Regions from separate parts of the Streptomyces sp. NPDC111606 genome, predicted to be linked through region 1. Evidence: riboswitches for the same ligand, from Rfam matches in the RefSeq annotation. Region 1 holds a riboswitch; each other region holds the start of a gene.
The links. A riboswitch is a leader RNA that binds a small molecule or an ion and turns the genes downstream of it on or off. The one in region 1 is predicted to bind cobalamin.
Positions count from the first base shown of each region.

Region 2: another riboswitch for cobalamin. It lies ahead of metE (5-methyltetrahydropteroyltriglutamate--homocysteine S-methyltransferase); the one in region 1 lies ahead of ACZ7M7_RS12265 (energy-coupling factor ABC transporter permease).
Region 3: another riboswitch for cobalamin. It lies ahead of ACZ7M7_RS10735 (ribonucleoside-diphosphate reductase subunit alpha); the one in region 1 lies ahead of ACZ7M7_RS12265 (energy-coupling factor ABC transporter permease).
Region 4: another riboswitch for cobalamin. It lies ahead of ACZ7M7_RS00325 (cobalamin biosynthesis protein); the one in region 1 lies ahead of ACZ7M7_RS12265 (energy-coupling factor ABC transporter permease).

Region 1 covers NZ_JBVKBY010000003.1:107,645-109,833, forward strand. Annotated here, with positions in the region: gene cbiQ (cobalt ECF transporter T component CbiQ) at 1-211, opposite strand, end outside; gene ACZ7M7_RS12260 (energy-coupling factor ABC transporter substrate-binding protein) at 218-598, opposite strand; gene ACZ7M7_RS12265 (energy-coupling factor ABC transporter permease) at 610-1,317, opposite strand; cobalamin riboswitch at 1,348-1,533, opposite strand; gene ACZ7M7_RS12270 (Pls/PosA family non-ribosomal peptide synthetase) at 1,722-2,189, shown strand, end outside.
Region 2 covers NZ_JBVKBY010000004.1:263,282-265,470, reverse strand. Annotated here, with positions in the region: gene metE (5-methyltetrahydropteroyltriglutamate--homocysteine S-methyltransferase) at 1-1,280, opposite strand, end outside; cobalamin riboswitch at 1,461-1,658, opposite strand; gene ACZ7M7_RS16565 (3-hydroxybutyryl-CoA dehydrogenase) at 1,890-2,189, opposite strand, start outside.
Region 3 covers NZ_JBVKBY010000002.1:632,248-634,436, forward strand. Annotated here, with positions in the region: gene ACZ7M7_RS10735 (ribonucleoside-diphosphate reductase subunit alpha) at 1-1,100, opposite strand, end outside; cobalamin riboswitch at 1,225-1,364, opposite strand; gene ACZ7M7_RS10740 (NACHT domain-containing protein) at 1,606-2,189, shown strand, end outside.
Region 4 covers NZ_JBVKBY010000001.1:61,575-63,763, forward strand. Annotated here, with positions in the region: gene ACZ7M7_RS00315 (inorganic phosphate transporter) at 1-590, shown strand, start outside; gene ACZ7M7_RS00320 (hypothetical protein) at 644-865, shown strand; cobalamin riboswitch at 982-1,121, shown strand; gene ACZ7M7_RS00325 (cobalamin biosynthesis protein) at 1,224-2,165, shown strand; gene ACZ7M7_RS00330 (cobyric acid synthase) at 2,162-2,189, shown strand, end outside.

The DNA of each region.
Region 1 (2,189 bases):
GCGGCACGCGATAGGCACGCCACAGCCGGCGGCCCGGCACGCCCGCCGGTCCCAGCAGCGCCACGAGGGACGTGAGGAGCACCAGGGCCGCGCCCGGCCAGGGCGGCAGCGAGATCGCGAGCACGGTGAGACCCAGTCCGAGGACGGCCTTGTCCACCGGATGACGGCGGCGCCAGCGACTGCTGTGCGCCGCCGCGTCGATCGGCAGCACGACTGATCAGGCCCTTTCGGCCGTGGACTCCTCGGCGGTCGCGGTGCCACCGGCCGCGCTCCCGGTGTCCCGGGCCCGCTCCAGCGCCCGCTGCTCGCCCTGCCGCCTGCCCCGGTGCACGCCGAAGTAGTAGGCGAGGACACCGGCGCCGAGGGCGGCCTGGAGGGAGAACAGAGCCGACTCGATCTCACCGGACGGCGGCTCGTACAGCGGGGAGAACCAGGGCTCGTAGTCCGGCTTGATCTCGGTGATCGCGGTCTCCGCCTCGGAGTCGGCGCCCGTGAAGGGCTCCTCCTTGTGGTCGCCGAGGCCGAAAGCGAGCGGCAGGACCGCGAGCGCGGCCACCACGAGCAGCAGCAGGACGTTGATCTTCGTGTTCTTGCTCATCGGACGCCTGCTCATCGGGCCACCGCCTCGGTCTCGGTCTCGGTCCGGGACCGCTTCTTGGTGAGGAGCACGCCCAGCCGGGTCAGCTCGCCCTTGCTGGACTGCACCAGCAGCCGCATCACGAGCACCGTGAGCAGTCCCTCGCTCACCGCGAGGGGGATCTGAGTGATGGCGAAGATGGAGCCGAACTTGCCGAGCGCGCCCAGGAATCCGCTGCTCGGGTCGGGGAACGCGAGCGCCAGCTGGACGCTGGTGACGCAGTAGGTGGACAGGTCGGCGACGAACGCCCCGAAGAACACCGCCACCATCAGCGGCACGTCGTAGCGGCGCAGCAGTTTGTAGATCGCGTATCCGGCCCAGGGGCCGACGATCGCCATCGAGAAGACGTTGGCGCCCAGCGTGGTCAGGCCGCCGTGCGCGAGCAGCAGCGCCTGGAAGAGCAGCGTGATGGTGCCGAGGACCGCCATGATCGGCGGCCGGAAGAGAATGGCGCCCAGCCCGGTCCCGGTGGGATGCGAGCAGCTCCCGGTCACCGAGGGCAGCTTCAGCGCGGACAGGACGAACGTGAAGGCTCCGGAGGCGCCGAGGAGCAGCGTGCTCTCGGGGTGCTCCCTGACCTCACGGGTGAGCGAACGGACTCCGTGGACGACGAACGGAGCGGACGCGACGCCCCAGGCGACCGCGTGCGCCGGCGGGAGGAAACCCTCGGCTATGTGCATGGCTCAGCAGACCCTCTCCAGCACCTCGTGGATGGTTGACGCGCCTTGGCCGGTCTCCTGGCTGACGGGTACCACCGCCCGTGCTCCGCCTTCCCGGGTCCCGAAGGACCCAGTGGCTGCCCGTGAGGGCTGGAGCCGGACTTCCCGATTCACAGTGGCGAGGGCCGCACCGGCATCACACCGGATTTCCCGTTCACCAAGGCGTGGTGACAGTAGTGCCCGCACAGGGTGGCTGACAAGCGCGCCTCGGGGGCGTGAAAGGGGCGTTCGCGCGCCGCGGGGGCGGGGTGGGCCGGCCGCGTCCTCCGCAACTGCATGTACACCCTGGGTAATCGAATGCGGTTCGAGTAACAGAAGTTTGTAAAAAGGGTGATCCGTACGCGTATCGGCGCCGAATCAAGTGCATGGAGGAATCCACGGCTCTGCTGGACGGACGCGGTGAACCGGCCGCCATCGAGAGAACCCTCGCCGCGGTGCTGGCCGAGGTCGTGCGGACCGAACAGGTGCCGGTAGAGGGGCACTTCTTCGACGACCTGGGCGCCGACTCGCTGGTGATGGCGCACTTCTGCGCACGTGTCAGGAAGCGCGCGGATCTGCCCTCGGTGTCGATGAGGGACGTCTATCGGCACCCGACGATCAGGAGCCTGGCGACGGCGCTCGCGGATGCCGAGCCGGCGCCCCGGGCGCAAACCGCGGCCGTGGTCCCGGCACCGGAGTCGCCGGCCCCGGAGCCGGTCCGGTCCGCGGCGGGCAAGCGGCAGTACGTCCTGTGCGGCGCCCTGCAGTTCCTGGCCTTCCTGGCGTACGCCTACCTCCTCGCCTTCGGCACCGCTCTGGGCTACGGGTGGATCTCCGCCGGATCGGGCGTACTC
Region 2 (2,189 bases), on a different contig from region 1:
TCGGAGTACGGCCGGGAGCGGCGGGCGTCGGCCTCGGTGACGGCGGCGGCGCTGGCGCGGACGGCCGGGTCACGGGTGATCGGCGAGCCGGCGCGGGACGCCAGGTCGGCCCGGTTGGCGGCGAGTTCGGCCGCGATGGTGTGGGTGCCCTGGGCAAGGCCCTTGGCGAGGGCGACGATCTCGGCGGTCTTCTGCTTCGCGAAGGCCAGCCAACGCAGGACCTGTGGCTCGATGTCCCGCTCCAGGCCCGTGTCCAGGGGCACATGGAGGAGGGAGCAGGAGGCGGCCACGTCGACCCGGTCCGCCAGCCCGAGCAGGGTGCCGAGGGTGGACAGGGACTTCTCCAGGTCGTTGACCCAGATGTTGCGGCCGTTGACCACGCCGGCGACCAGCCGCTTGCCGGGCAGCCCGCCCACGGCGGCGAGTGCGTCGAGGTTGGCGGCGGCGGACTCGGTGAAGTCCAGGGCCAGCCCGTCGACCGGGGCCTTGGCCAGCACGGGCAGGGCGTCGCCGAGCCGGTCGAAGTACGAGGCAACCAGCAGCTTCGGACGGTCGGGGAGGGCACCGAGATCACGGTAGGCGCGCTCGGCGACATTCAGCTCGGCCGGGGTGCGGTCCTGGACGAGTGCGGGTTCATCGAACTGTACCCACTCGGCGCCGGCCGCGCGCAGGTCGGCGAGGACCTCGGCGTACACCGGCAGCAGGCGGTCCAGGAGGGTGAGGGGCTCGAAGTCCGCGGGCACACCGGGGGCGGGCTTGGCCAGCAGCAGGTAGGTGACCGGGCCGACCAGGACGGGGCGGGCGGTCAGGCCCAGCGCCAGGGCCTCCGTCAGCTCGGCGACCTGCTTGGCCGAGTCGGCCGTGAAGACGGTGTCCGGGCCCAACTCCGGCACCAGGTAGTGGTAGTTCGTGTCGAACCACTTCGTCATCTCCAGCGGCGCCACGTCCTGTGTGCCGCGCGCCATGGCGAAGTAACCGTCGAGGGTGTCGGCCGTGACGGCGTCCCGGTGGCGCTCGGGGATCGCGCCGACCATGACGGTGGTGTCCAGGACGTGGTCGTAGTACGAGAAGTCGCCTGTCGGGACCTCGTGGATGCCGGTCTCGGCGAGCTGTTGCCAGTTGGCGGCGCGCAGTTCGGCGGCGGTGGAGCGGAGAGCGTCGGCGGTGACGCGGCCGTTCCAGTAGCCCTCGATCGCCTTCTTCAGTTCCCGGTTCGCGCCCTGGCGGGGGTAGCCGTACACGGTGGCCCGTGCTGCCGCGGCTGCGGACTTGCTGGTCACGGAGATCTCCTTCGCGAGATGAATCCCTGAGATCCCGGCGACGGGACGAGAGCGCGAAGGGGTGACGAACCGGACGGAACCGACCCCGCGCGGCAAAACCGCGGTCGTCCGCCTGGTATGTACGCCGACCCGCCCTCGAGGTCACCGAGATCTCCATGCGCGGAATGGTCCGCGCACGGGCAGTTGGCAGGTCTTCGGACTCGCGGGCACGTCCTCCTGACCGGAGGACACCTACTGGCCGTCGCTTCCCAGGCCCTTTCGTCGGGCCAAGTGCTCATGACGGCGGTCGTTCCCACTCACCGCTGCGGGGCAGTCCCGGATTCCCACCGGGTTCCCTCTTGCGACGCATCCCACCTGGCGGGCGGGGCGAACCAGCTGCACCGGCCAGCCTACGGGGTGGCATCTCGGAGGGAAGGAAGGCGTCCGTCATTCGGATGGTGAAATGGGACACCCGAGTGCCGGGAGTGCCTGGCGCGCCCGGGGCGCGCAACGCCACGGGGCGGGAAGCGCGCCGCATACGCGCTTCCCGCCCTTCCCCTGTGTCCACCGCGCGGGAACCCTCATTCCCGGCGGCGACGCGGGCCCCTCAGCCCGCGTCGTACCAGGCCCTCAGTCCTGGTCGTAGATATGGAACCCGCGGCCGGTCTTCCGGCCGAGCAGCCCCGCCTCCACCATCCGCTGGAGCAACGGGGGAGGGGCGTAAAGGGGTTCCCTGAACTCGTCGTAGAGCGACTCGGCGATCGAGGCGACGGTGTCGAGGCCGATCAGGTCCGCGAGCCTGAGCGGGCCCATGGGGTGGGCGCAGCCCAGCTCCATGCCGGTGTCGATGTCGGCGGCGGTGGCGAAGCCGGACTCCGCCATCCGGACCGCGGACAGCAGGTACGGGACGAGCAGGGCGTTGACGACGAA
Region 3 (2,189 bases), on a different contig from region 1:
TTGACCCGGCGCATGAACTCGTCCGGGACCCAGTGCGCGAGGTTCAGGTTGTGCGTACGGCGGGCGTCCTCACCGGTGTTGTCGCGCAGCTCCAGGAACTCCTCGATGTCGGAGTGCCAGGTCTCCAGGTACACCGCGGCCGCGCCCTTGCGCCGGCCGCCCTGGTTCACCGCGGCGACCGAGGCGTCGAGGGTCTTCAGGAACGGGACGATGCCGTTGGAGTGCCCGTTGGTGCCGCGGATCAGCGAACCCCGGGAGCGGATACGGGAGTACGACAGCCCGATGCCGCCGGCGTGCTTGGAGAGGCGGGCGACCTGGTGGTAGCGGTCGTAGATGGAGTCCAGCTCGTCCTTGGGGGAGTCGAGGAGGTAGCAGGACGACATCTGGGGATGCCGGGTGCCGGAGTTGAAGAGGGTGGGGGAGGAGGGGAGGTAGTCGAGGCGGCTCATGAGCCCGTAGAGCGCGGCGACTTCGTCCACCGACCGGGCGGTGTCGTCCTCGGCGAGACCGGCGGCGACGCGCAGCATGAAGTGCTGGGGCGTCTCGACGACCTTGCGGGTGATGGGGTGCCGCAGAAGGTACCGGCTGTGCAGGGTGCGCAGGCCGAAGTAGCCGAAGCGGTCGTCGGCGTCGGTGTCGACCAGGGCGTCGAGGCGGGCCGCGTGCAGCCGCACGAACTCGGCGGTCCGGTCGGCGATGAGGCCCTCACGGTGCCCGACCGCGACCGATCCGGTGAAGGACGTGACGCCCTGCGAGGCGGCCTCGGCGGCGATGGAGAGGGTCAGCAGCCGGGCGGCGAGCCTGCTGTAGGCGGGGTCCTCGGAGATCAGGCCGGCCGCCGCCTCGGTGGCCAGCTCGCGCAGCTCCGCCTCGTCCGCGAACGCGGACCGGCCGCGCAGCGCGGCGGCGGCGACCCGGCCGGGGTCGGCGTCGGGGAGGTCGGCGGTCAGCTCGGTCAGGGTCCGCAGCAGATCGGCACCGTGGCCCGTAGGGTCTCCGTTGAGGGTGGTGGTGGGAGACGGGTGGGCGGTTCCCGGAGCGTCCTCGTCCGTGGGGACGGTAGGAACGGCTGAGGCCGGGTCTGCTGGCGCGATGGTCACGTGGGGGCTCTCCCTCGCTCGGCACGAGGGCCTCGGCGAGGGCAGGGGGCAGCACACGAGCGCACACGGCGTCGCGTCCACCGGCCCATTCCACGAGGCCCGGACGTCGGGCGCACCGGCCGGGTGGCCGGGCGCGCTGTCGGCAGGTCCTCGGACTGACTCCTGCGCACGCCGGTTCCGGGAACAGACATGCACAAGTACACCGTTGCGGGACAGTTCCGGATTCGCACCGGATTCCCCTGCGACGACAGCGAGCATGAGCATACATCTTGTGCTCACCCGCCACGCCACCCCCAGATGTTGTGTCGTGCTGGTTTCAGAGCGTCAACTTGTAGGTGAGGAGAGTGATGTCGGCGAGCATCCGGATCTCGCCCCTCGCCGGGGCGCGCATGCCGGCCATGGGGCCGCCGGGTTGCGGGGAGTTCCGGGAGTGCTTCCATGGAGATAGGTGTCGGCGCCCCGCGGTCGCTCCGTTTCGAGAGCCTTTCTCGGAAGGAGACGAACTATGACGAGGGTCGTCGGCAGTCCGCCCGGCAAGAAGCGGCCGCGCAACGCGCCGATGGCGACGCTGGCTCCGAGACGGGCGGCCAACCGGGTCAGGCAGGGGTTCGTGGGCCACCGGCACAGGCTGACCATGCGCCTGGAGGCCCGCGGCGGCACCACCCGCCCCAAGAAGTGGCGCCGGTGGTTCACCTACACCAACGTCACCCGGGCCATCTGGACGGTGGCCGCGCTCACCCTGTTCGCCTGGGTGGTGGAGGGCCTGTACATCCTGATCTCGAGCAACACGACCGGCTTCGAGCGGTGGCGGCAGGGCAACCCCGGATTCGAGACGGTCCTGCGCTTCGTCGGCCCGGTGCTCGCCGCGTCGATCGCCGCCACACTCTTTCTGTTCTGGTGGTACCGGTGGACCAAGCGGCGCTATCTCGCCAAGGCACGGGACGACCCTCACCGACTGGTGCTCACCGCAGGCCCGGACACCGCCGAGATCGTGGGCCGCGAGGAGATCGCCCAGGTCATCGCCGAACGGCTGCGGGAGCGCGCCACCCGACGGCCCTATCTGCTGGTCGGCGGTGTCGGCGTGGGCAA
Region 4 (2,189 bases), on a different contig from region 1:
ACCCGCCCATGTGGGTCATCCTCTCCGCGGGCCTGGCCATCGCGCTCGGCACCTACCTCGGCGGCTGGCGCATCATCCGCACCATGGGCAAGGGCCTGACCGACCTTCAGCCGCAGCAGGGCTTCGCCGCCCAGACCAGCGCGGCCACCGTCATCCTGGCCTCCTCCCACCTCGGCTTCTCCCTGTCCACCACGCACTCCGTCTCCGGCGCGGTGATGGGCGCGGGCCTCGGCCGCAAGGGCGGCGTGGTCCGCTGGTCGACGGCGACCCGCATGTTCGTCGCCTGGGGCCTGACCCTCCCGGCCGCCGCGCTGGTCGGCGCGATCGCGGAGTACGTGACGGGCTTCGGTGCCTGGGGCACGGCCGTCGTCGCGGTCTTCCTGGTCGCCTCCAGCGCCGCGATCTGGAAGATCTCCCGCCGCGAGGTCATCGACCACACCAACGTCAACGAGTCCGACGAGCCGGCCGGCGTGGTGACCACGGCCATGGCCGCCGTGACCCCGCCGCCCGCGGGCACGGCGACCGAGGAACTCACGGCCACCATCCCGGCCCAGTCCTCGGAGCCGAAGCCTTCGAAGGCCTCCGTCTGACGCACCCGGTCATTCCAGTCACTCCCCCCTCACTCACTCAAGAAAGCAGAAGCATGAAGATCGACTGGGCGGCACTCGGCTCCGTCTTCGGCGTCAGCCTCGTGGTGACCGTGGCCCTGGTGGGTCTGTTCACCCTCGGCATCGCGGGCCTGTCCCGGCGCGAACGGGCCGTGGCGCAGGGCGACTCGGCCTCTCTCGCGGTCACGGGCGCGTACGCGTGCTTCGCGGCATGCGCGGCGGCAGTGGCGTACGGCATCTATCTGATCGTGGCCTGACGCACGACGCGCACCACCTGAAACACCCGAGGTGCGGGACGGATCACCGTCCCGCACCTCACTGCTGTGTGGGCCTTCGCACACTCTCCCTTCGCAGGTCAACGGCAAGTTGACGGCCGTTCCAACCCCGTGGTGGACTGCCGGAGCCAAGTGCGGCGGCAGGAGAGGAAGCCGGTGTGAATCCGGCGCGGTCCCGCCACTGTCACCGGGGTAGATAGCCCCGGGAGCCAGGAACTCTCACCGCCGGTCTCGTCGAACCAGGGCGCGGACACCCTGAGTGAGGACATAACGCGATGCTCGCCTGCCGATCGACATGCAGAACCGGACCCTCGTCTGACTCGACGATCGGCTGACCCCGATGCGTGCCGATCGCGTCTTCGCGTACGGCGCCGCCGCCGGACTTCTCGGTGATCTGCTGCTCGGCGATCCTCGCCGAGGGCATCCGGTCGCCGTGTTCGGGCGGACCGCCGACGCCGTGGAACGGGTGTTGTGGCGCGACCACCGCGCCTTCGGTGCGGTGCACACCGCCGTGTGCGCCGGTGGCGCCGTCGCGCTCGGTGCCGCCGCAGCTCGTCTCGTACGTACGTCCCCCGCCACTTCCGTCGCGCTGACCGGCGCCGCCACCTGGGCGGTCGTCGGGGGGACTTCGCTCGCCCGGGAGGCCCGGGGCATCGGGCAGGCACTGCAAGCGGGGGACGTCGAGGCGGCACGTGCCCGGCTGCCGCATCTGTGCGGGCGGGATCCGCAGGCACTGGACGCGGACGGCATCGCGCGGGCGGTCGTCGAGTCCGTCGCCGAGAACACCTCCGACGCGGTCGTGGGGGCGCTGGTGTGGGGCGCCGTGGCAGGCGTTCCCGGGCTGGTCGGGTTCCGCGCGGTGAACACGCTCGACGCCATGGTCGGGCACAAGTCGCCCAAGTACCGGCGCTACGGCTGGGCTTCGGCGAGGCTCGACGACGTGGCGGGGTGGCCGGGATCCCGGCTGACCGCCGTACTCGCCGCCGTCGCCGGGGGTGACCCCCGTGGGGCGGTACGAGCGTGGCGCGCCGATGCCGCACAGCACCCGAGCCCCAACGCGGGGCCCGTGGAGGCCTCGTTCGCGGGGGCGCTCGGGGTCCGGCTGGGCGGGACGCTGTCGTACGGCGGACGGGTCGAGCACCGGCCCGTGCTGAACGGGGACGGGCGGGCCGTCGGCACGCAGGACATCGAACGGGCCGTACGGCTGTCGCAGCGCGTCGGTTGGCTGGCGCTCGGCGTCTGTGTCGCCGCGCGCCGCATCGCGAAGGGGCGTACCTCATGACGGGCGGTGGTCTTCTCGTCGCCG